Regions from separate parts of the Streptomyces sp. NBC_00726 genome, predicted to be linked through region 2. Evidence: riboswitches for the same ligand, from Rfam matches in the RefSeq annotation. Region 2 holds a riboswitch; each other region holds the start of a gene.
What was found. Region 2 has a riboswitch for cobalamin ahead of metE (5-methyltetrahydropteroyltriglutamate--homocysteine S-methyltransferase). Riboswitches for the same ligand answer to the same signal wherever they lie in the genome.

Region 1 (5,242 bases), 5.1 Mb from region 2:
GCCGAGGTGGCCGAGCCCGTCCGGGGAGCGGGGGGCGCCCGGGTCGCCCCGGTAGGCGAGGTCGAGCACCGGCAGCTGCCGGCCGTGCAGGAAGCCGAGGAGGTTCAGCGGGTGCTCGCGGGTGGCACCGATGCCGTGGACGGTGATGACCCAGGTGGGGCGGGGCGCCGGGACGTACCAGGCGGGCAGTTCGCCGAGCTCGCCGGGAATCCGCACCTCGCGGAAGGCCAGGCCGAGCGCGCTGCCGAGGTCGCCGCTGTACACCTGGGGCGTGAGGCGGACCTTGTCGCCGGGGGCGAGGACGCCGTGGTCCACGCGTTCCAGCCGGCGCACCACGGTGTCGGCGGCCTGGTGGGCCCGGTCGATCACGGGGCCGACGACGGCGTGGACGTCCTTGCCGGTAAGACCGTACGTGCCGGGGCGCAGCGAGGTGAGGGACCGGGTCAGGGTGACCTGCCCGGCGGCCGTCGCGTGGACGGTGAGTTCGCGGTCGGCGGGGAGCGGTCGGCCGGGCGGCGTCCTGAGGGCGACGTCGCCGGCGAACCGGCCGGCGGCGACCGCTGCCGCGCCGGCGCCGATGAGGGTGGTGACGGCCGCTGCCGTCGCGGTAACCGGGCGCACACCCTCAGTGTCGGGGCCCGGGCGCCCCGATGCCAGCGGACAGGGCCGTACGGTGCCGTGTCCGCGCTGCCCGTCGTGCCGCGTCAGCCCTGCTGCCCGTATCCCTTCAGCGCCTCCAGGACCTCGCCGAGCTGGTCGTCCGACAGCAGGGCGGGGGTGCGGCCGGGTACGGCGCTCGCGGTGAGCCAGACATGGCAGAGCCATTCGAGCTGGGCGGTGCGGTCGTACGCCTCGTCCAGGGTGGCGCCGTAGGTGACGGTGCCGTGGTTGGCGAGCAGGCAGCCGGTGCGGCCGCGGAGGGCGGTGAGCATGTTGGCGGCCAGTTCGGGGGTGCCATACCGGGCGTAGGGGGCGACCCGGACCGTGCCGCCGAGGATCGCGGCGGCGTAGTGGACCGGGGGGACCTCGGTGACGAGGGTGGAGACGGCGGTGGCGTGGACCGCGTGGGTGTGCACGACGGCCTTCGCGTCGGTGTTCCGGTAGACGGCGAGGTGGAGGGGGAGTTCGCTGGTGGGGTTCAGTGCCCCGAAGGTCTGGTTGCCTTCCGGATCGACGCCGGTCAGGTGCTCGGGGCCCAGCTCGTCGTACGGCACTCCGCTGGGTGTGACCAGCACCGTGTCGCCGACCCGCAGCGAGACGTTTCCGGAGGTGCCGACGACCAGTCCCTCGGCCGCCGTGCGGCGCGCCGCGGCGACGACCGCCCCCCATCCACGGGCCATCTCGTCGTGCCGTCCGTCACTCATCCGAAGATCCTTTCCGGGCGCCGTCCGGCCACCACCGCGGGGGTCACCGCAACGCCCTGCTCAGTTCATCTTCCGTTCACTCAAGTTGCCTACGTTCCACGTGCCAATGACGTCGAACGATTGCCTGGGTAAATGGAACACATCACGCTGCTGCTCGCGATAGTGATCGTGACAGCTCTAGTGTTCGATTTCACGAACGGTTTCCACGACACCGCCAACGCGATGGCCACCACCATCTCGACCGGCGCACTCAAACCCAAGACGGCGGTCGCGATGTCCGCCGTTCTCAATCTGGTCGGCGCGTTCCTGTCCGTGGAGGTCGCCAAGACGATCTCCGGCGGGATCGTCAACGAGGACGGCCTCAGAACCGAGGTCATCTTCGCGGCGCTCGTCGGCGCCATCCTGTGGAATCTTCTGACCTGGCTGGTCGGGCTCCCGTCCAGCTCCTCCCACGCACTGTTCGGCGGCCTCATCGGCGCCGCGGTGATGTCCGCCGGCTGGTCGTCGGTCAACGGCGGCACCGTCGTCACCAAGGTGCTGCTGCCCGCCGTCGCCGCCCCGATCGTGGCCGGCGTGGCCGCGCTCCTGGCCACCAGGCTCACGTACCGGATCGGCGGGAAGATCCGTAACGACGCCCAGGAGAAGGCGACCGCCAAGGGCTACCGGGCGGGGCAGATCGCCTCGGCCGGGCTCGTCTCGCTCGCCCACGGCACCAACGACGCGCAGAAGACGATGGGCATCATCACGCTGGCCCTGGTCACCGGCGGCGTCCTCTCCCCCGGCTCCAACCCGCCGGTCTGGGTCATCGTCAGCGCCGGAATGGCCATCGCGCTCGGCACGTACCTCGGCGGCTGGCGCATCATCCGCACCATGGGCAGCGGCCTGACCGAGCTGAAGCCCCCGCAGGGCTTCGCCGCCCAGACCAGCGCGGCCACCGTCATCCTGGCCTCCTCGCACCTCGGCTTCTCCCTCTCCACCACGCAGTCCTGCTCCGGGGCCGTGATGGGCGCGGGCCTCGGCCGGGCCGGGGGTGTGGTCCGCTGGTCCACCGCCACCCGGATGTTCGTCGCCTGGGGCCTGACCCTGCCGGCCGCCGGTCTGGTCGGCGCGGGTGCCGAGTTCCTGACGAAGCAGGGCACCTGGGGCGTCGTGGTCGTCGCGGCCCTGCTGGTCGCTGGTTCCGGGGCGATCTGGGTGCTCTCGCGCCGCAAGCCGGTCGGCCACGGCGATGTCGCACCCGGCACCGAGGACGCGGCCCCGGCCGAGCCCGCCGGTGTCGTCACCCAGGCCATCGCGGCCGTGAGCCCGCCGCCCACCGCGGCCCAGGCGCACGACCTCGCCGCCACCATTCCGGCGCCCGCCGCACCCGCCGCCGCCGATCCGGCCCGACCCGCCACGGTCTGACCGACCCGGCACTCCGGTAAAGGACACCCGTATGAACATCGACTGGGCAGCTCTGGGCACCGTCTTCGGCGTCTCCCTCGTCACCACCGTCGCCCTGGTGGGCCTCTTCACGCTCGGCATCGTCGGCCTCTCCAAGCAGCCGGAACCGGCCGCGCAGGGCGGTCCGGCGGGCTCCTCGGTCCTGCTGGCGCGCGCCGGGGCGTACGTCTGCTTCGGGCTGTGCGCGGCGGCGGTCGCGTACGGCATCTATCTGATCGTCGCCTGACGCGGCACCCCCTCCCCCGGGCCGGACGCACCTCGTGCGCGTCCGGCCCGATGTGCGTCCGCCCACACCCCGCCGCCGCAGGTCAACGGCGAGTTGACGGGCGTTCGCGGGGCGTGGTGGACTGCCGGAGCCATTACGGCGACAGCAGAGGAAGCCGGTGCGAATCCGGCGCGGTCCCGCCACTGTCACCGGGGAGCGGTCCCCCACCGCACGTCACGGCCCGCGCGAGCGGACTGGAAGACCGGGGAATCCGCCGATCCGGAAGCCAGGAGACTCCTGCCGCCGTCACGTCGAACCAGGGCGCGGACCCTGAGTGAGGACATATCGCCATGCCCGGCTGCCGTGCGCCCCTCTCCCCACAGCCTCTGCCGGCGGACTCCGGTACGGCCGGCTGAGCCGTGCGTGCCGATCGCATCTACGCGTACGGCGCCACCGCCGGCCTGATCGCCGACCTGCTGCTCGGTGACCCCCGCAGGGGCCACCCGGTCGCCGCCTTCGGGCGGGCCGCCGCGGCCGTCGAGGACCGGCTCTGGCGCGACCACCGCGGCCGGGGCGCCCTGCACACCCTGATCTGCGCCGGGGGCGCCGCCGGGAGCGCCGCGCTCGCCGCCCGCGCCCTTCGCCGCCACCCCGCCGCGTCCGTGGCCCTGACCGCCGCCGCCACCTGGTCCGTCGTCGGCGGTACGTCGCTGGGGCGGGAGGCCCGGGCCATCGGCGGGGCGCTCGCCGCGGGGGACGTCGAGGCGGCCCGGGAGCGGCTGCCGCATCTGTGCGGGCGCGACCCGCAGGCGCTGGACGGCCCCGGGATCGCGCGCGCCGTCGTGGAGTCCGTCGCCGAGAACACCTCGGACGCGGTGGTCGGCGCCCTCGTCTGGGGCGCCCTCGCAGGGGTCCCCGGGCTCGTCGGCTTCCGCGCCGCCAACACGCTCGACGCGATGGTCGGCCACAAGTCGCCGCGCCATCTGCGGTACGGCTGGGCCTCGGCCCGGCTGGACGACCTCGCGGGCTGGCCCGGCGCCCGGCTCACCGCCCTGCTCGCCGTGGCCTCGGGCGGCCGGCCCCGGGAGGCGGTACGGGCCTGGCGGGCGGACGCCGCCAAGCACCCGAGCCCCAACGCGGGGCCGGTGGAGGCCGCGTTCGCCGGGGCGCTCGGCGTACGGCTGGGCGGGACCCTCACCTACGGCGGCCGGGTCGAGCACCGGCCCGTGCTCAACGGGGCGGCCGGCCGGGCGGTGGAGACCGCGGACATCGAGCGCGCGGTGCGGCTCTCGCGCCGGGTGGGCGTGCTGGCCCTCGGCGTCGGCGTGGCCGCCCGGCTGGGCGCGGGGGCGCTCGCTCGCCGGTCCCGCAGACCTCGTATACCTGGACGGAGAGCGATATGAGCGGCGGACTGCTGGTCGCCGGGACCACATCGGACGCGGGCAAGAGCGTCGTCACGGCGGGCATCTGCCGCTGGCTGGTGCGCCGGGGCGTGAAGGTCGCCCCGTTCAAGGCGCAGAACATGTCGCTGAACTCCTTCGTCACCCGCGAGGGCGCGGAGATCGGCCGGGCCCAGGCGATGCAGGCCCAGGCCGCCCGTGTCGAGCCGACCGCCCTGATGAACCCGGTGCTGCTCAAGCCCGGCGGCGACCGCTCCAGCCAGGTCGTCCTGATGGGGCGGCCGGTCGGCGAGATGAGCGCCCGCGGCTACCACGGCGGGCGGCAGGAGCGCCTGCTGTCCACCGTCACGGACTGCCTGGAGCAGCTGCGGAGCACGTACGACGCGGTGATCTGCGAGGGCGCGGGCTCGCCCGCCGAGATCAACCTGCGCCGCACGGACATCGTGAACATGGGCATCGCCCGGGCCGCGCGCTTCCCGGTCGTGGTGGTCGGGGACATCGACCGGGGCGGGGTCTTCGCCTCGTTCTTCGGCACGACGGCGCTGCTCGCGCCGGAGGACCAGGAGCTGGTCGCGGGATACCTGGTCAACAAGTTCCGGGGCGACGTCTCGCTGCTTGAGCCGGGGCTCGACATGCTGCGCGACCTGACGGGCCGCCCCACCTACGGGGTGCTGCCGTTCGCGCACGGGCTCGGTATCGACGAGGAGGACGGGCTGCGGGTGTCGCTGCGCGGCACCGTACGGGAGTCGGCGGTTGCCCCGCCGCACGGCGAGGACGTCCTGCGCGTCGCCGTGTGCGCGATCCCTCTGATGTCGAACTTCACCGATGTG
Region 2 (5,242 bases):
CGGCCGCCCGTAGCGGCAGCGTCTCGCGCAGCGCCGGTTCGTCCACCTGGATCACCGAAGTTCCGCTTGCCTCAAGGTCATTGACCTCGTCGCGCAGGGCGAGCGCCACCTGCCGGGCGGTCTCCCCGAGCGGCAGGTCGTCGCGGACGAACGACCAGGCGAGCATGGTGACCGGACCCGTGAGCATGCCCTTGACCGGGCGGTCGCTCAGCGACTGGGCGTACGAGGTCCAGCGCACCGTCATCGGCTCGGGGCGCGAGATGTCCCCGGCGAGGACCGGCGGACGCACATACCGCGTGCCGTACGACTGCACCCAGCCGTGCTGGGTGGCGAGGTATCCGGTCAGCTGCTCGGCGAAGTACTGCACCATGTCGTTGCGTTCGGGCTCACCGTGCACCAGCACGTCGATGCCCGTCTTCTCCTGGAAGGAGATCACCTCGCGGATCTCCGTCCGGATGCGCTCCTCGTAACCTGCCGTGTCGATGCGCCCGGCCCGCAGATCGGCGCGGGCCGTCCGCAGCTCGCCGGTCTGCGGGAACGAGCCGATGGTCGTCGTCGGCAGCAACGGCAGCCCCAGGTGTGCCCGTTGGGCGGCGGCCCGCTCGGTGTACGGCTGCGAGCGGCGGCCGTCCGTGTCCGTCACGGCCTCGGCCCGGGCGCGTACGGCCGGGTCCCGGGTGATCGGGGAGTCCGCCCGGGAGGCCAGCGCGGCCCTGTTGGCGGAGAGCTCACCGGCGATGGCGTCGGTGCCCTGCGCGAGCGCCGTCGCCAGGGTGACGATCTCCGCGGTCTTCTGCCGGGCGAAGGACAGCCAGCGGACGATCTGCGGGTCGATGTCCCGCTCGGCGGCGGCGTCCAGCGGCACATGGAGCAGCGAGCAGGAGGCGGCCACGTCGACGCGGTCGGCCAGCCCGAGGAGGGTGCCCAGTGTGGACAGCGACTTCTGGAGGTCGTTGATCCAGATGTTGCGGCCGTTGACGACACCGGCGACCAGGCGCTTGCCGGGCAGTCCGCCCACGGCCGCCAGGGCGTCCAGGTTGGCGGCGGCGGCCTCGGTGAAGTCCAGCGCCAGGCCCTCCACGGGAGCCTTCGCCAGCACCGGAAGCGCCTCGCCCAGCCGGTCGAAGTAGGAGGCGACGAGCAGCTTCGGGCGGTCGGTGAGCGCGCCGAGGTCACGGTAGGTGCGCTCGGCCGCGTTGAGCTCGGCCGGGGTGCGGTCCTGGACGAGGGCCGGCTCGTCCAGCTGCACCCACTCGGCCCCGGCCGCACGCAGATCCGCCAGCACCTCCGCGTACACCGGCAGCAGCCGGTCCAGCAGGGTCAGCGGCTCGAAGTCGGCGGGCACACCGGGGGCCGGCTTGGCCAGCAGGAGATAGGTGACGGGGCCGACCAGCACGGGCCGGGCGGCAAGCCCCTGCGCCAGGGCCTCCTTGAGCTCAGCGACCTGCTTGCCGGAGTCCGCGGTGAAGACGGTGCCGGGGCCCAGCTCGGGCACCAGGTAGTGGTAGTTCGTGTCGAACCACTTGGTCATCTCCAGCGGCGCCACGTCCTGGGTGCCGCGCGCCATGGCGAAGTAGCCGTCCACCGCGTCGGCCGCGACGGCTTCCCGGTGGCGCTCGGGGATGGCGCCGACCATGACGGTGGTGTCCAGCACATGGTCGTAGAGCGAGAAGTCACCGGTGGGGACTTCCTGGATGCCGGCGTCGGCGAGCTGCTGCCGGTTGTCGTGCCGGAGCTGTGCGGCGGTCTGCCGGAGGGCGTCCGCGGTGACGCGGCCCTTCCAGTAACCCTCGACGGCCTTCTTGAGCTCCCGGTCCCGGTCCTGGCGGGGGTAGCCGTACACGGTGGCGCGTGCTGCCGCGGCTGCGGACTTGGTGGTCACGGAGATCTCCTTCGCGAGATGAATCCCTGAGATCCCGGAGACGGGACGAGAGCGCGAAGGTGACGACGACCCGACGGGCAAGGACGCTCCGCCTGGTGTGTACGCCGACCCGCCCACGAGGTCACCGGAATATCCGTGTACGGAATGGTCCGTACACGGGCAGTCGGCAGGTCTTCGGACTCGCGGGCCCATCCTCCGTGCCGGAGGACACCTACTGGCCGTCGCTTCCCAGACCCGTCCCGGGTCCAGTGCGTATGACGGCGGTCGTTCCCGCTCACCGCTGCGGGGCAGTCCCGGATTCCCACCGGGTTCCCTCTTACGACGCATCCCGCCTGGCGGACGGGGCGAACCAGCTGCGGTGCCCAGCCTACGACATGCCGGGACGCGCCTCTGGATTTACTAGGACGTCCAACTATATAGTCGCGAGTACAAGGCCCGCGGTGCAGGGAAGCCGGTGTGAATCCGGCACGGTCCCGCCACTGTGACCGGGGAGTACGCCGTCGAGCGTTACGCCACTGACGAGTTGGATGTCGGGAAGGCGGACGGCGCGCGCTGATCCGGGAGTCAGGATACCGGCCGCGGGATGTTCTGTGTTGTCCACGAGGATGGAGCTGACACGCATGGCATCGGTATGTATCCACGACCCAGGTGAGCCCGCCGTCTGACGGGGCCTCCGGCCATTCGCGATCTCGCGCCCCACCATACCCGTACGCCTTCGGTGCGGGTGTGCGCCCCGGCGCGCCATCCCCGGATCCCTCCTGACGAGAGCAGGCAGTCATGGTCCGCGAGCACGAACGCGCCTCCGTGCGCGAGTTGACCCACTTCGTCGGCGGTAAGAGCGTCCCGGGAACGTCCGGGGCGTACGGCGAGGTGTACGACCCCAACACCGGCGAGGTGCAGGCCCTGGTGCCCCTCGCGAACCGCACCGAGACCGAGGCGGTCATCGCCGATGCCGTCGAGGCGCAGCGCGGCTGGGGCGAGTGGAACCCGCAGCGGCGTGCGCGGGTCTTCATGAAGTTCCTTCAGCTGGTGGAGCGGGAGAAGGACGCGCTGGCCCGGCTGCTGTCCGCCGAGCACGGCAAGACGGTCGCCGACGCGCACGGCGACATCCAACGGGGCCTGGACGTGGTCGAGTTCGCGGCCGGCATCCCGCACCTGCTCAAGGGGGAGTTCACCGACAACGCCGGCACCGGCATCGACGTCCACTCCCTGCGCTCCCCGCTCGGCGTCGTCGCCGGCATCACCCCGTTCAACTTCCCCGCGATGATCCCGCTGTGGAAGGCCGCGCCCGCCCTCGCCTGCGGCAACGCCTTCATCCTCAAGCCCTCGGAGCGCGACCCCTCCGTCCCGCTGCGGCTCGCCGAACTGTTCCTGGAAGCGGGGCTGCCGCCCGGTGTCCTGAACGTCGTCAACGGAGGCCGCGAGACCGTCGACACCCTCCTCGACGACCCCCGGGTCGCCGCCCTCGGCTTCGTCGGTTCCACGCCGGTCGCCGCACACGTCTACGCCACGGCCGCCGCGCACGGCAAGCGCGCCCAGTGCTTCGGTGGCGCCAAGAACCACATGATCGTGATGCCGGACGCCGATCTCGACCAGGCCGTCGACGCCCTGATCGGCGCCGGCTACGGCTCGGCGGGGGAGCGCTGCATGGCGGTCTCCGTCGCCGTCCCGGTCGGTGAGGAGACCGCCGACGCGCTGGTGACCCGGCTGAAGGAGCGCATCGGCACGCTCCGGATCGGCCGCAGTGACGACCCCGACGCCGACTTCGGTCCGCTGGTCGGCCCGGAGGCCGTCGAACGGGTCCGCTCCTACGTCGACCTCGGCGTCGAGGAGGGCGCCGAACTCGTCGTGGACGGGCGGGACTTCGTCCTGGACGGGCATGCGGGCGGCTTCTTCGCGGGGGCCTCCCTGTTCGACCGGGTGACGCCGGCCATGCGTATCTATCAGGAGGAGATCTTCGGCCCGGTGCTGTGCGTCGTACGCGCCGCCGGCTACGAGGAGGCCCTGCGCCTGCCCAGCGAGCACGTCTACGGGAACGGGGTCGCGATCTTCACCCGTGACGGGGACACCGCCCGTGACTTCACCCGCCGCGTCGACACCGGGATGGTCGGCGTCAACGTGCCCATCCCGGTGCCGGTGGCGTACCACACCTTCGGAGGCTGGAAGCGCTCCGGCTTCGGCGACCTCAACCAGCACGGCCCCGATGCCATCCGCTTCTACACCCGTACGAAGACGGTCACTTCGCGCTGGCCCGCCGGGTTGCGCGAGGGTGCCAGCTTCACGATCCCCACGATGGGCTGAACGGCCATGACCAGCACCCTGCTCACCGAGGACCAGCAGGCCCTCACGGAGACCACTCTCGACTTCGCCCAGGATCACCTGGCCCCGCACGCCCTCGACTGGGACCGCGACAAGCACTTCCCCGTCGACGTCCTGCGCAAGGCCGCGGGGCTCGGGCTCGGCGGCGTCTACGTCCGGGAGGAGTCCGGCGGCTCGGGGCTCAGCCGCGCCGACGGCGTCCTCGTCTTCGAGACCCTTGCCTCCGGCTGCCCGTCCATCGCCGGCTACCTCTCCATCCACAACATGGTCGCCTGGATGATCGACCGGTACGGCGACGACGCTCAGCGCGAACGCCATCTGCCCCGGCTGTGCGCCATGGAGGACCTCGCCAGCTACTGCCTGACCGAACCCGGCGCGGGCTCGGACGCCGCCGCCCTCACCACCCGCGCGCGGCGGGACGGGGACGGCTGGCTGCTCACCGGCGTCAAGCAGTTCATCTCCGGGGCCGGCGCCACCCAGCTGTACCTCGTCATGGCCCGCACCGGCGGCCAGGGGGCGGACGGCATCTCCGCCTTCCTCGTGGACAAGGACGACCCCGGTCTCTCCTTCGGGCCCAACGAGCGGAAGATGGGCTGGAACGCCCAGCCGACCCGCCAGGTGATCCTGGACGGCGTACGCCTCCCCGCCGACCGGCTCATCGGCCGCGAGGGCGAGGGCTTCCGCATCGCCATGAACGGCCTGAACGGCGGCCGCCTCGGCATCGCCGCCTGCTCGCTCGGCGGCGCCCGCAGCGCCCTCGACCGCAGCCTGGCCCACCTCGCCGACCGGGAGGCGTTCGGGCAGCGGCTCCTCGATGCCCAGGCGCTGCGCTTCCGCCTCGCCGACATGGCCACCGAACTCGCCGCCGCCCGCGCCCTGGTGCAGCAGGCAGCCCAGGCCCTGGACCGGGGCGATCCGCAGGCCCCGTACCTCTGCGCGATGGCCAAGCGCTTCGCCACCGACACCGGCTACGCGGTCGCGGACCGCGCGCTCCAGCTGCACGGCGGCTACGGCTACCTCAACGAGTACGGCATCGAGAAG
Region 3 (5,242 bases), 120 kb from region 2:
CAAAGGTGTACGTTTACACACCTGGCTGATTTACGACTACCGCGACGACGAAGCACGCACACACCCAAGACGGCAAACCAGCAGGTCAACTCCTTCCCAACGACGAGTAAATGACCAGCCCGGCTTGTCCGGAGGTGCTATCGGGCCCCCGCGGCACGCCACCGTGTCGACCACCCAGCACGCGCCCGCCTCGGTGAGCACCGTCCGCAGCTGATCGGTGGCGCCGGCCGAGGTGGAGCCGGAGTCGCGGCCGCACGCCGCGGCCAGGCCGAGCAAGGTCATGGCGTGTGCATCGGGCACACCGGCGGCGAGAGCAGCGCGGAGCCAGGCGATGAACAGGCCGACCGGCTCGGCCGGGGCAACGGCCGGGTCGAAGTCCGGAAGCGGACCGGCGAACACCTCGATACTCCGCAGCCACTCCCGGACCGTATCCGTCTCGGCGCTCGCCCGGTCCAGGTACACCCATGCGCGGGTTCCCGAGCGCAAGGTCACCTCGACACGGGCGTAGCCGCCCACCTCATAGGCGTCCGCCGCCGCGAGTCCGATCACGGAGGAAGCGGTACCCGTCGAACGCGGAGGCCGGGGCTCAGCGCACCCGCCCCCGCGGCTTCAACGCCGCGTCCGGCAGCACCGGCGCCGGGATCGGCGGCCCGTCATAGCCGTGTACGGTGCCGAATCGGTCGCCGGACATCCAGTCCTCCCGGGCTCGCGTGATCTCCTCCTGGGTCCTGCCCACGAAGTTCCACCACATGATCAGTTCCTCCTCGAACGGCTCGCCGCCCAGGAGCATCAGGCTTGCGTCGGACTCCGCGCGGAGGGGGAGTTCCGTGCGGGCGCAGCCGAGGTAGAGCATGGAGCCGGGGAGGACCGGGACGCCGTCGACCTCGGCCTCGCCGGACATCGCGAGCACGGCGTACTCGAAGTCGGGGTTCAGGGGGAGCCGGGTCCGCGTGCCCCGGGTGAGGGTGAGGTCGGCGCCCACGAGAGGGGTGTACGTGGTGCCGGGTGAGGTGGCGCCGTCCAGGTCGCCCAGGATCACGGTGGCCGTGAGGCCGGGGGCGGTGACCTCGGGGAGGTCGCCGTGGTGCTGGAAGTGGGGTTCGGTGAAGCGGTGCGCGTCCGGGAGTGCCACCCAGAGCTGGGCGCCGTGCAGCAGGGCGGCGTGCCGCTTGGGGCTCTCCTCGGAGTGGCTGATCGCGCGGCCGGAGGTCATCAGGCCCAGTTCGCGCGGGCGGATCGTCTGGAGGCTGCCGAGGCTGTCGCGGTGCAGGACCTCGCCCTCATGCAGCCAGCTGACGGTCTGGAGGCCCATGTGCGGGTGCGGCGGCACCTGCATTCCGGGTTCGTCGGCGATGTCGTCGGGGCCGTAGTGGTCCACGAAGGCCCAGGCGCCGACCATCCGGCGGCCCAGGTTGGGCAGCAGCCTGCGGACCTCGGTGGACTCGCCGAGCCGCACCTTGCGCGGGGCGAGCAGCTCACGTACGGGCTCCGCGACGACGAAACCACGGCCCCCGCAGACGGTGGGGACGGCCTGGCGATCGAGATTGCTCATGGCGCTCAACCTATTCCGCCGCGGGTGGGGACGGATGGCACCCACGCCGGACAATTAGTGGAATGTTAAACCACCTGCCGGTGTTGTGAGGATCGGACGCTCGACCGACCGAGGAGACGACATGAGCGACGGCTACTACGAGTTCGGCACCGCCGCCGAGCGCTGGGAGCGCGCGGGGTTCTTCTTCGACGCGAAGGAGTACACGACCGCGGCCCGCATCCTGGACGGACTCGTCGCGGAGGTTCCGGAGCAGGTCGCGCCCCGGCTGCTGCTGGCCCGCGCCTACTACCACTCGGCGAGCCTCGGGCGGGCCGAGACGGAGCTTCGTGCGGTTCTGGAGCGCGATCCGGTGGAGCACTACGCCCGGCTGATGCTCGGCCGGACCCTGGAGCGCCAGGGGCGGCAGGCCGAGGCGGACACGCAGTTGCGGCTGGCCGCCGCGCTGTCCGGTGACCTCGGGTCCGCGTAACCGCGTACGGGCACCTGTCGTATTTCGGGTGCCGGAAGCGGCGGGCGCGTGATAGTCCAGAGGACCATGACCGACCTTGAAACGCCGCGCCTGGTCCTGCGCCCGATGACCCCCGCCTACGCCGAGTTCGTCGCCACCGCTTCGCCGCCGGCCGGGACGCGCTGGGCGCCCGGCTACCCCTCCCCCGGCGAGCGGGGGGCCGCCGCGCGCTTCCTCGTCACGTGTCTGAGGAGCGGCGATCCGACCCCCTTCGGTTCGTACGAGATACGGCTCCGCGAAGACGGTGTGGTCATCGGCGGCATCGGCTTCCACGCCGCGCCGGACGAGCGGCGGAGTGTCACGATCGGCTACGGGCTGGTGGAGTCGGCACGCGGGCGGGGTTACGCCTCCGAGGCGCTTCGGGCGCTGTTGCGGTTCGCCCGGGAACAGGGCGTCGTCCGGGTGCGCGGGGACGCCGACACCGGCAACATCGCCTCGCAGCGCGTCATGACGGCGGCCGGGATGCGCCTCGTGGACGAGGACGAGTCGCTGAAGTACTACCTGGCCGAGTGGACGGCGTAGAAACGGGCGGAGCCCACCGGTGATCACCCGGCGGGCTCCGCCCGTTGCGGCACGTACGCGGCCGGCCGTCAGCCCACCGCGGCGGCGGTCCGGTTCGCCCGGCCGTCCGCGGCCGTGTCGGCCCTCGGCACCAGCAGGCGTTCGGTGAGGTGGCCGAAGAGCAGGCCGAAGGTGGTCCACAGCGTGGCCTGCACCGCGAGCGTGGCCAGCCGGAACTGCCACAGCAGCGTGGCCGGGAAGTCCTTGCCGACCTCGTTGAACGAGGGCAGGAACACATAGGCGAGGGCGATCAGCAGTACGTAACCGGCGGCCGCGGCGACCGTCGCGTTCCAGTTGCCCAGGCGGGGTGCGAGGCGCTTGCCGACGATGACGGCGGCGACCGCGAGCAGCACACTGAGGGCGACCATCAGGAAGAACAGCGCGGTGCGTTTGCCGATGGTGTCGGGGTTGCCGACGGCCGGCGGGTTGGCCGGGTACTTCAGGAACGGCACGATGTACACGCTCACCAGGGCGGCGCCCGCGATCAGCGCGGCCGTGGCACGCGGGCCGAACCGGCCCATCCGGCCCAGCGCGTAACAGAACACGAGCGCGGCGATGCCGCCGACCGCGACGCCGAAGACGAGCACACCGGTGGCCAGGCCCGCGGTGGACTGCATGCCGCGGCTGACGAGTTCCTCGGCGGCGCCGTGGTCGTGGCCGTGGGCGCTGTGCGCGGCCTCTTCGAGCGCGATGGCCGAGTCGACCCGGGACTCGCCGAGGAAGTAGGCGACGAGCAGCGCGAGCGCGCCCGCGACCAGTCCGGCCAGCATGCCGCGGACCAGCAGGGCTCTGACGGATATGGAGTTCATGAGGGATTCCCCTGGATCAGCCGGTCGGTCGGTCAGTGGCAGGGGAAGCCGAGGAGGTGGCGGCCGTCGTGGACCCACTCGTGGACGCCCTCGCCCGAGATGACGGCCGTGGCGCCCTGCTCGGCGCCCACGAAGTAGAGCAGGACCAGCATGAGGATGCCGAAGAAGACCGCCCAAGGGGCAATGGCCTTCAGGGAGATGGGGGTGATGGCGGATGCGCCGGTGGCGGGGGCAGCAGTCTGCGCCATGGCAGAACCTCCTGTGGGAACACGCGTCCCGATCGTGGTGCCTGAGACGAAGGTGCTGGGTCTGACTTCCCGCGTGCGCGGGTACACAGTGGCGCGACCGTGCCGGATTCTCACCGGACTTCCTTCACACCCTCGTCATGTCGCCGCGACCATACCCCCTGGACACCGGGCACCGCCATGCCCCTTACAAGCGGTCCGTGGGGCCCGGATGCCATGGTGTGCTTGGCCGTGGGGCCGGTGTTCGGGAAGTTGAGGGTGGTAATGACGGTACGGGTGATGTTGATCTCACCGGCGATGAACGCGGCGCTGCGCGAGGCCCGGTTCGCCGGCGACGCGGCGCTCGACGCGTCCGGCGTGCGGGCGGCCCGGCTGGCCGCGCCCCACGTCCCGGAAACGGACCGGGCAGTGCACGGGCCGTCCGAGCGGTGCGCCCGGACGGCGGAGGCGCTGGGGCTGCGCTCGACGGGCGAACCGGGGTTGCGGGACTGGGAGTTGGGGCGCTGGTCGGGGGCCCGGCTGGACGAGGTGAGTGCGCGGGAGCCGGACGGGGTCGCGGCCTGGCTGGGCGACCCGTCGGCCGCCCCGCACGGCGGCGAGTCGCTGCTCGGCCTGTGCGCCAGGGCGGGCGCCTGGCTCGACTCGCTGACCGGTGCCGGCCGGGTGCTGGCCGTCGCCGAACCGCCCCTGGTGCGCGCGGCCGTGGTCCACGCGCTGGCGTTGCCGCCGCAGGCGTTCTGGCGCCTCGACGTCGCCCCGCTCACGCTGACGGAACTGACCGGGCGCTCGGGGCGCTGGAACCTCCGCGCCGGACGCCCACTCGCCGGCGGGTCCGGCGACCCCGACGGCAACACCGTTTTCCCCGGCGAACTCGTCGTGGACCACGTCCGCGTCACCACCAGCGACAGCGCGCCCCCGGCCTGATCGCATCGCGGAGGTCCCGCACGCGGCGCCTACCCCCGGTACGTCTCCAGCAGCCTCAGCCACACCTCGCTGATCGTCGGGTACGACGGAACCACGTGCCACAACCGGTCGATGGGGATCTCGCCCGCGACCGCCATCGTCGCCGAGTGGAGCAGTTCGCCGATGCCCGGGCCGACGAAGGTGACGCCCAGCAGGACTTCGCGGTCGAGGTCCACGACCATGCGGGCGCGGCCCCGGTAGCCGTCCGCGTACAGACCGGACCCGGCCACCGAGGCGAGGTCGTAGTCGACGGCGCGGACCCGGCGGCCGACCCGTTCCGCCTCGGCGAGGGAGAGGCCCACCGACGCGGCCTCCGGGTCGGTGAAGACGACCTGCGGGACGGCCGCGTGGTCGGCGGTCGCCGCGTGGGCGCCCCAGCGGGCGGTGTCCAGCCGCTTGCCCTGCGCGCGGGCGCCGATCGCGTCGCCCGTGATGCGTGCCTGGTACTTGCCCTGGTGGGTCAGGAGCGCCCGGTGGTTGACGTCGCCGGCCGCGTAGAGCCAGTCCGTGCCCTCGACCCGGCAGGTGTCGTCCACGACGAGCCAGGTGCCGGGTTCCTGGCCGACCGTCTCCAGGCCCAGGTCCTCGGTGCGCGGGGCGCGGC
Region 4 (5,242 bases), 1.6 Mb from region 2:
AGACGGAGGAGCCGGTGACGGCAGCAACGCAGCAGTCGGGAAGGCGGGCCATGGGCGCCGACGGGGGCAGTTCCGAGAACGAGACGGGCGCGGGCGCCGGGACGCGCACCGCGCGCGTACCCAAGTACTACCGGCTGAAGCGACATCTCCTCGACATGACGGACACCATGCCGCCGGGCACCCCCGTCCCCCCGGAACGGACCCTGGCGGCCGAATTCGACACCTCGCGCACCACCGTGCGCCAGGCGCTCCAGGAGCTGGTCGTCGAGGGCCGGCTCGAACGCATCCAGGGCAAGGGCACCTTCGTCGCCAAGCCGAAGGTCTCCCAGGCCCTGCAACTCACCTCGTACACCGAGGACATGCGCGCCCAGGGGCTCGAACCGACCTCGCAGCTCCTGGACATCGGCTATGTCACCGCCGACGACACCCTCGCCGGGCTGCTCGACATCAACGCCGGCGGCCGGGTGCTGCGCATCGAGCGCCTGCGCCTGGCGAGCGGCGAGCCGATGGCCATCGAGACCACGCATCTTTCGGCCAAGCGCTTTCCCGCACTGCGCCGTTCACTGGTCAAGTACACCTCGCTCTACACCGCGCTCTCCGAGGTGTACGACGTCCGGCTGGCGGAGGCCGAGGAGACCATCGAGACCTCCCTGGCCACCCCGCGCGAGGCCGGGCTGCTCGGCACCGACGTGGGCCTGCCGATGCTGATGCTCTCCCGGCACTCGCTGGACGAGCAGGGCGAACCGGTCGAGTGGGTGCGCTCGGTCTACCGCGGCGATCGCTACAAGTTCGTGGCCCGCCTGAAGCGGCCGCTGGACTGACCCCTCGCACACGTGCTCCCGGAAAGGCCCCCGGACCCGCCTCCGGGGGCCTTTCCGGTCCGGACCAGCCACGGACGTTTGCCGCCATTGGGGCCATCCGCCCGTCCCCCGACGACCGTTGCCGGACCGCAATACGGACGGGGGGTGACGCTGGCCGGATCCCTCGCCTAGATTTCCTGCGCACTACAGGTGATCAGCGAGGGGACGGAGTCGCCGCCATGGCGGAAGAACCTGAAGGAAAGCCACCCACGGTCACACCGTTGCGAGTGGTCATCGCCCTGTGCCTCATCGCGCCGTTCGTGGCGATGCTCTGGGTGAGTTCGTACGCGAAGCTCGACCCGGCCTTCATCGGCATCCCGTTCTTCTACTGGTACCAGATGCTCTGGGTGCTGATCTCGACCGCGCTCACCATGATCGCGTACAAGCTGTGGCAGCGTGACCAGCGCGCCCGCAAGGGGGGTGCGTCGGCATGAAGGACGGCGTGAACGGCGTCGCGCTCGGCGTCTTCATCTTCTTCTTCCTGGCCGTCACGGTCATGGGCTTCCTGGCCGCCCGCTGGCGCAAGGCCGAGAACGAGGCCACGCTGGACGAATGGGGCCTGGGCGGACGGTCGTTCGGCACCTGGGTCACCTGGTTCCTGCTCGGCGGCGACCTCTACACCGCGTACACCTTCGTCGCCGTGCCCGCGGCGATCTACGCGGCGGGCGCGGCCGGCTTCTTCGCCGTGCCGTACACCATCCTGGTGTACCCGCTGATCTTCACCTTCCTGCCGCGCCTGTGGTCGGTCTCGCACAAGCACGGGTACGTCACCACCTCGGACTTCGTCCGCGGCCGGTTCGGCTCGAAGGGTCTTTCGCTGGCCGTCGCGGTCACCGGCATCCTCGCCACCATGCCGTACATCGCGCTCCAGCTCGTCGGCATCCAGGCGGTGCTGGACGTGATGGGCGTCGGCGGCGGCGAGAACACCAACTGGTTCGTCAAGGACCTGCCGCTGCTGATCGCGTTCGCGGTGCTCGCCGCGTACACCTACTCCTCGGGGCTGCGGGCGCCCGCGCTGATCGCGTTCGTCAAGGACGGGCTGATCTACCTGGTCATCGCCGTGGCGATCATCTACATCCCGATCAAGCTCGGCGGCTTCGACGACATCTTCGCCTCCGCCCAGGACAAGTTCACCAAGGCGGGCGCGGGCGGCCTCGCACCGGCCGCGGCGGGCCAGTGGGGTTACGCGACCCTGGCGCTCGGGTCCGCGCTGGCGCTGTTCATGTATCCGCACTCGATCACGGCGACGCTCTCCAGCCGCAGCCGTGAGGTGATCCGCCGCAACACCACGATCCTGCCGCTGTACTCGCTGATGCTGGGCCTGCTCGCGCTGCTCGGCTTCATGGCGATCGCCGCCGGCGTCAAGGTGGACAACGGCCAGCTGGCCATCCCGCAGCTGTTCGAGAACATGTTCCCCGACTGGTTCGCGGGTGTGGCGTTCGCCGCGATCGGCATCGGCGCCCTGGTGCCGGCCGCGATCATGTCGATCGCCGCGGCGAACCTCTTCACGCGCAACATCTACAAGGACTTCCTGAAGCCGGATGCGACGCCCGAGCAGGAGACCAAGGTCTCCAAGCTGGTCTCGCTGCTGGTCAAGGTCGGCGCGCTCGCCTTCGTCCTCACCATGGACAAGACCGTCGCGATCAACTTCCAGCTGTTGGGCGGGATCTGGATCCTCCAGACCATGCCGGCCCTGGTCGGCGGCCTGTTCACCCGGTGGTTCCACCGCTGGGCGCTGCTCGCCGGCTGGGCGGTCGGCATGATCTACGGCACGGCTGCCGCGTACGGGGTCGCGAGCCCGACGCAGAAGCACTTCGGCGGGTCCTCCAAGGAGATCCCGGGCCTCGGTGAGATCGGTTACATCGGCCTCACCGCGTTCGTGCTGAACGTCGTGGTCGTCATCGTCCTCACCTTCGTCCTGAACGCGGTCAAGGCCCCCGCCGGGACCGACGAGACCTCCCCGGGCGACTACACCGCGGACGCGGGCGACCCGGGTGTCCAGGAGAAGCTGCCGCCGGCCACGGCGGGAGCCCCGGGCGGTCACTGACCGCACACCTTTACGCCTCGCGACACAACATGTGGGGGCTGCCCGACAGGGCGGCCCCCACATGTATGCTCATGCTCGCTGTCGCCGCAGGGGAATCCGGTGCGAATCCGGAACTGTCCCGCAACGGTGTGATCGGTGTGCTTTCGCGCACCCGTGGAGTCCGAGGACCTGCCGACGGCGCATCCGGCTCGACCGAACCGGATGCCCAGACGTCCGGGCCTCGTGGATGGGCCGGTGGACGCCGCACGGAGTGCCGCCCCGACCGGGCCCGCTCCTGCCCGGCTGCCCCCGCTCCCCGCCGGCCCAGAGCCGAGCGAGGGAGAGCACCACGTGACCATCGCGCCAGCCGATCCGGTTTCAGCGGCCGAAGCAACGGGGACCGGGAACGACGGACCGGGCACCGCACTGCTGCGGACCCTGACCGATCTCACCGCCGACCTGCCCGACACCGACCCCGGTCGCGTCGCCGCCGCCGCACTGCGCGGCCGCAACGCCCGGTCGGACGAGGCGGAGCTGCGCTCGCTGGCCACCGAGGCCGCCGCGGGCCTCATCTCCGAGGACCCGGCCTACTCCCGGCTCGCCGCCCGGCTGCTCACCCGGACCATCGCGGACGAGGCCGCGGGCCAGGGCGCCACCTCCTTCTCCGCCTCGGTCGCCGTGGGCCACCGCGAGGGCCTGATCGCGGACCGGACCGCCGAGTTCGTCACGCTGCACGCCGCCGCCCTGGACGCCCTGGTGGAACGGTCCCTCGCGGACGGGGCCGACGACCGCTTCGGCTACTTCGGCCTGCGCACCCTGCACAGCCGCTATCTGCTGCGCCACCCGATCACCCGGCAGGTCATCGAGACCCCCCAGCACTTCATGCTCCGGGTCGCCGCCGGGCTCGCCGAGGACACCTCCGAGCGGGCGCTGGACGAGGTCGCGGCGCTGTACGGGCTGATGAGCCGGCTGGACTACCTGCCGTCCTCGCCGACGCTCTTCAACTCCGGCACCCGTCACCCGCAGATGTCGTCCTGCTATCTGCTGGACTCGCCGCTGGACGAGCTGGACTCGATCTACGACCGCTACCACCAGGTGGCCCGCCTGTCGAAGCACGCGGGCGGCATCGGCCTCTCGTACTCCCGCATCCGCGCCCGGGGCTCCCTGATCCGGGGCACCAACGGGCACTCCAACGGCATCGTGCCGTTCCTCAAGACGCTGGACGCCTCCGTCGCCGCCGTGAACCAGGGCGGCCGGCGCAAGGGCGCCGCCGCGGTCTACCTGGAGACCTGGCACGCGGACATCGAGGAGTTCCTGGAGCTCCGCGACAACACGGGCGAGGACCAGCGCCGCACGCACAACCTGAATCTGGCGCACTGGATTCCGGACGAGTTCATGCGCCGCGTCGACGCGGACGCCCCCTGGTCGCTGTTCTCCCCGGCAGACGTGCCCGGGCTGACCGACCTGTGGGGCGACGAGTTCGACGCCGCGTACCGGGCGGCCGAGGCGCAGGGGCTGGCCCGCAAGACCATGCCGGCCCGTGAGCTGTACGGCCGGATGATGCGGACCCTGGCGCAGACCGGGCAGGGCTGGATGACGTTCAAGGACGCCTCCAACCGCACGGCGAACCAGACCGCCGAGCCGGGCAGGGTCGTGCACTCCTCGAACCTGTGCACGGAGATCCTGGAGGTCACCGACGACGGCGAGACGGCCGTCTGCAACCTCGGCTCGGTCAACCTCGGCGCGTTCGTGGCCGGCGGCTCGATCGACTGGGAGCGGCTGGACGCCACCGTGCGCACCGCGGTGACCTTCCTCGACCGGGTCGTGGACATCAACTTCTACCCGACCGAGCAGGCCGGCCGGTCCAACGCCCGCTGGCGGCCGGTGGGCCTGGGCGCGATGGGCCTTCAGGACGTCTTTTTCCAGCTGCGGCTGCCCTTCGACTCCCCCGAGGCCCGGGCGCTCTCCACGAAGATCGCCGAGCGCATCATGCTCGCCGCCTACGAGGCGTCCTGCGACCTCGCGGAACGGTCCGGTCCGCTGCCCGCCTGGTCCGGGACCCGGGCCGCGCGCGGCGTGCTGCACCCCGACCACTACGACACGGAGCTGAACTGGCCGGAGCGCTGGGACGCGCTGCGCGCCCGGGTCGCGAAGAGCGGGATGCGGAACTCGCTGCTCCTGGCCATCGCCCCGACCGCGACGATCGCCTCGATCGCGGGCGTCTACGAGTGCATCGAGCCCCAGGTCTCCAACCTCTTCAAGCGGGAGACCCTGAGCGGTGAGTTCCTCCAGGTCAACGGCTATCTGGTGGATGAGCTGAAGCGGCTCGGCGTGTGGGACGCGCGGACGCGTGAGG

Region 1: it holds a riboswitch for cobalamin, as region 2 does, so the genes downstream of both, OG338_RS05020 (cobalamin biosynthesis protein) here and metE (5-methyltetrahydropteroyltriglutamate--homocysteine S-methyltransferase) in region 2, are expected to answer to the same signal.
Region 3: it holds a riboswitch for cobalamin, as region 2 does, so the genes downstream of both, OG338_RS28255 (CbtB-domain containing protein) here and metE (5-methyltetrahydropteroyltriglutamate--homocysteine S-methyltransferase) in region 2, are expected to answer to the same signal.
Region 4: it holds a riboswitch for cobalamin, as region 2 does, so the genes downstream of both, OG338_RS20795 (ribonucleoside-diphosphate reductase subunit alpha) here and metE (5-methyltetrahydropteroyltriglutamate--homocysteine S-methyltransferase) in region 2, are expected to answer to the same signal.

What each region holds. Positions count from the first base shown of each region.
Region 1 is NZ_CP108983.1:1,123,522-1,128,763, forward strand. Features, by position in the region: gene OG338_RS05000 (alpha/beta hydrolase) at 1-621, opposite strand, end outside; gene OG338_RS05005 (class II aldolase/adducin family protein) at 705-1,364, opposite strand; gene OG338_RS05010 (anion permease) at 1,497-2,768, shown strand; gene OG338_RS05015 (hypothetical protein) at 2,800-3,033, shown strand; cobalamin riboswitch at 3,180-3,309, shown strand; gene OG338_RS05020 (cobalamin biosynthesis protein) at 3,432-4,415, shown strand; gene OG338_RS05025 (cobyric acid synthase) at 4,412-5,242, shown strand, end outside.
Region 2 is NZ_CP108983.1:6,235,310-6,240,551, forward strand. Features, by position in the region: gene metE (5-methyltetrahydropteroyltriglutamate--homocysteine S-methyltransferase) at 1-1,882, opposite strand, end outside; cobalamin riboswitch at 2,030-2,251, opposite strand; cobalamin riboswitch at 2,297-2,478, shown strand; gene OG338_RS27705 (CoA-acylating methylmalonate-semialdehyde dehydrogenase) at 2,660-4,183, shown strand; partial or broken gene OG338_RS27710 (acyl-CoA dehydrogenase family protein) at 4,190-5,242, shown strand, end outside.
Region 3 is NZ_CP108983.1:6,353,701-6,358,942, reverse strand. Features, by position in the region: gene OG338_RS28280 (hypothetical protein) at 37-549, opposite strand; gene OG338_RS28275 (pirin family protein) at 587-1,552, opposite strand; gene OG338_RS28270 (tetratricopeptide repeat protein) at 1,674-2,021, shown strand; gene OG338_RS28265 (GNAT family N-acetyltransferase) at 2,088-2,582, shown strand; gene OG338_RS28260 (CbtA family protein) at 2,651-3,430, opposite strand; gene OG338_RS28255 (CbtB-domain containing protein) at 3,463-3,678, opposite strand; adenosylcobalamin (AdoCbl) riboswitch at 3,724-3,815, opposite strand; gene OG338_RS28250 (histidine phosphatase family protein) at 3,940-4,599, shown strand; gene OG338_RS28245 (dihydrolipoyl dehydrogenase family protein) at 4,629-5,242, opposite strand, start outside.
Region 4 is NZ_CP108983.1:4,611,377-4,616,618, reverse strand. Features, by position in the region: gene OG338_RS20810 (GntR family transcriptional regulator) at 51-821, shown strand; gene OG338_RS20805 (DUF3311 domain-containing protein) at 1,040-1,294, shown strand; gene mctP (monocarboxylate uptake permease MctP) at 1,291-2,907, shown strand; cobalamin riboswitch at 2,966-3,098, shown strand; gene OG338_RS20795 (ribonucleoside-diphosphate reductase subunit alpha) at 3,238-5,242, shown strand, end outside.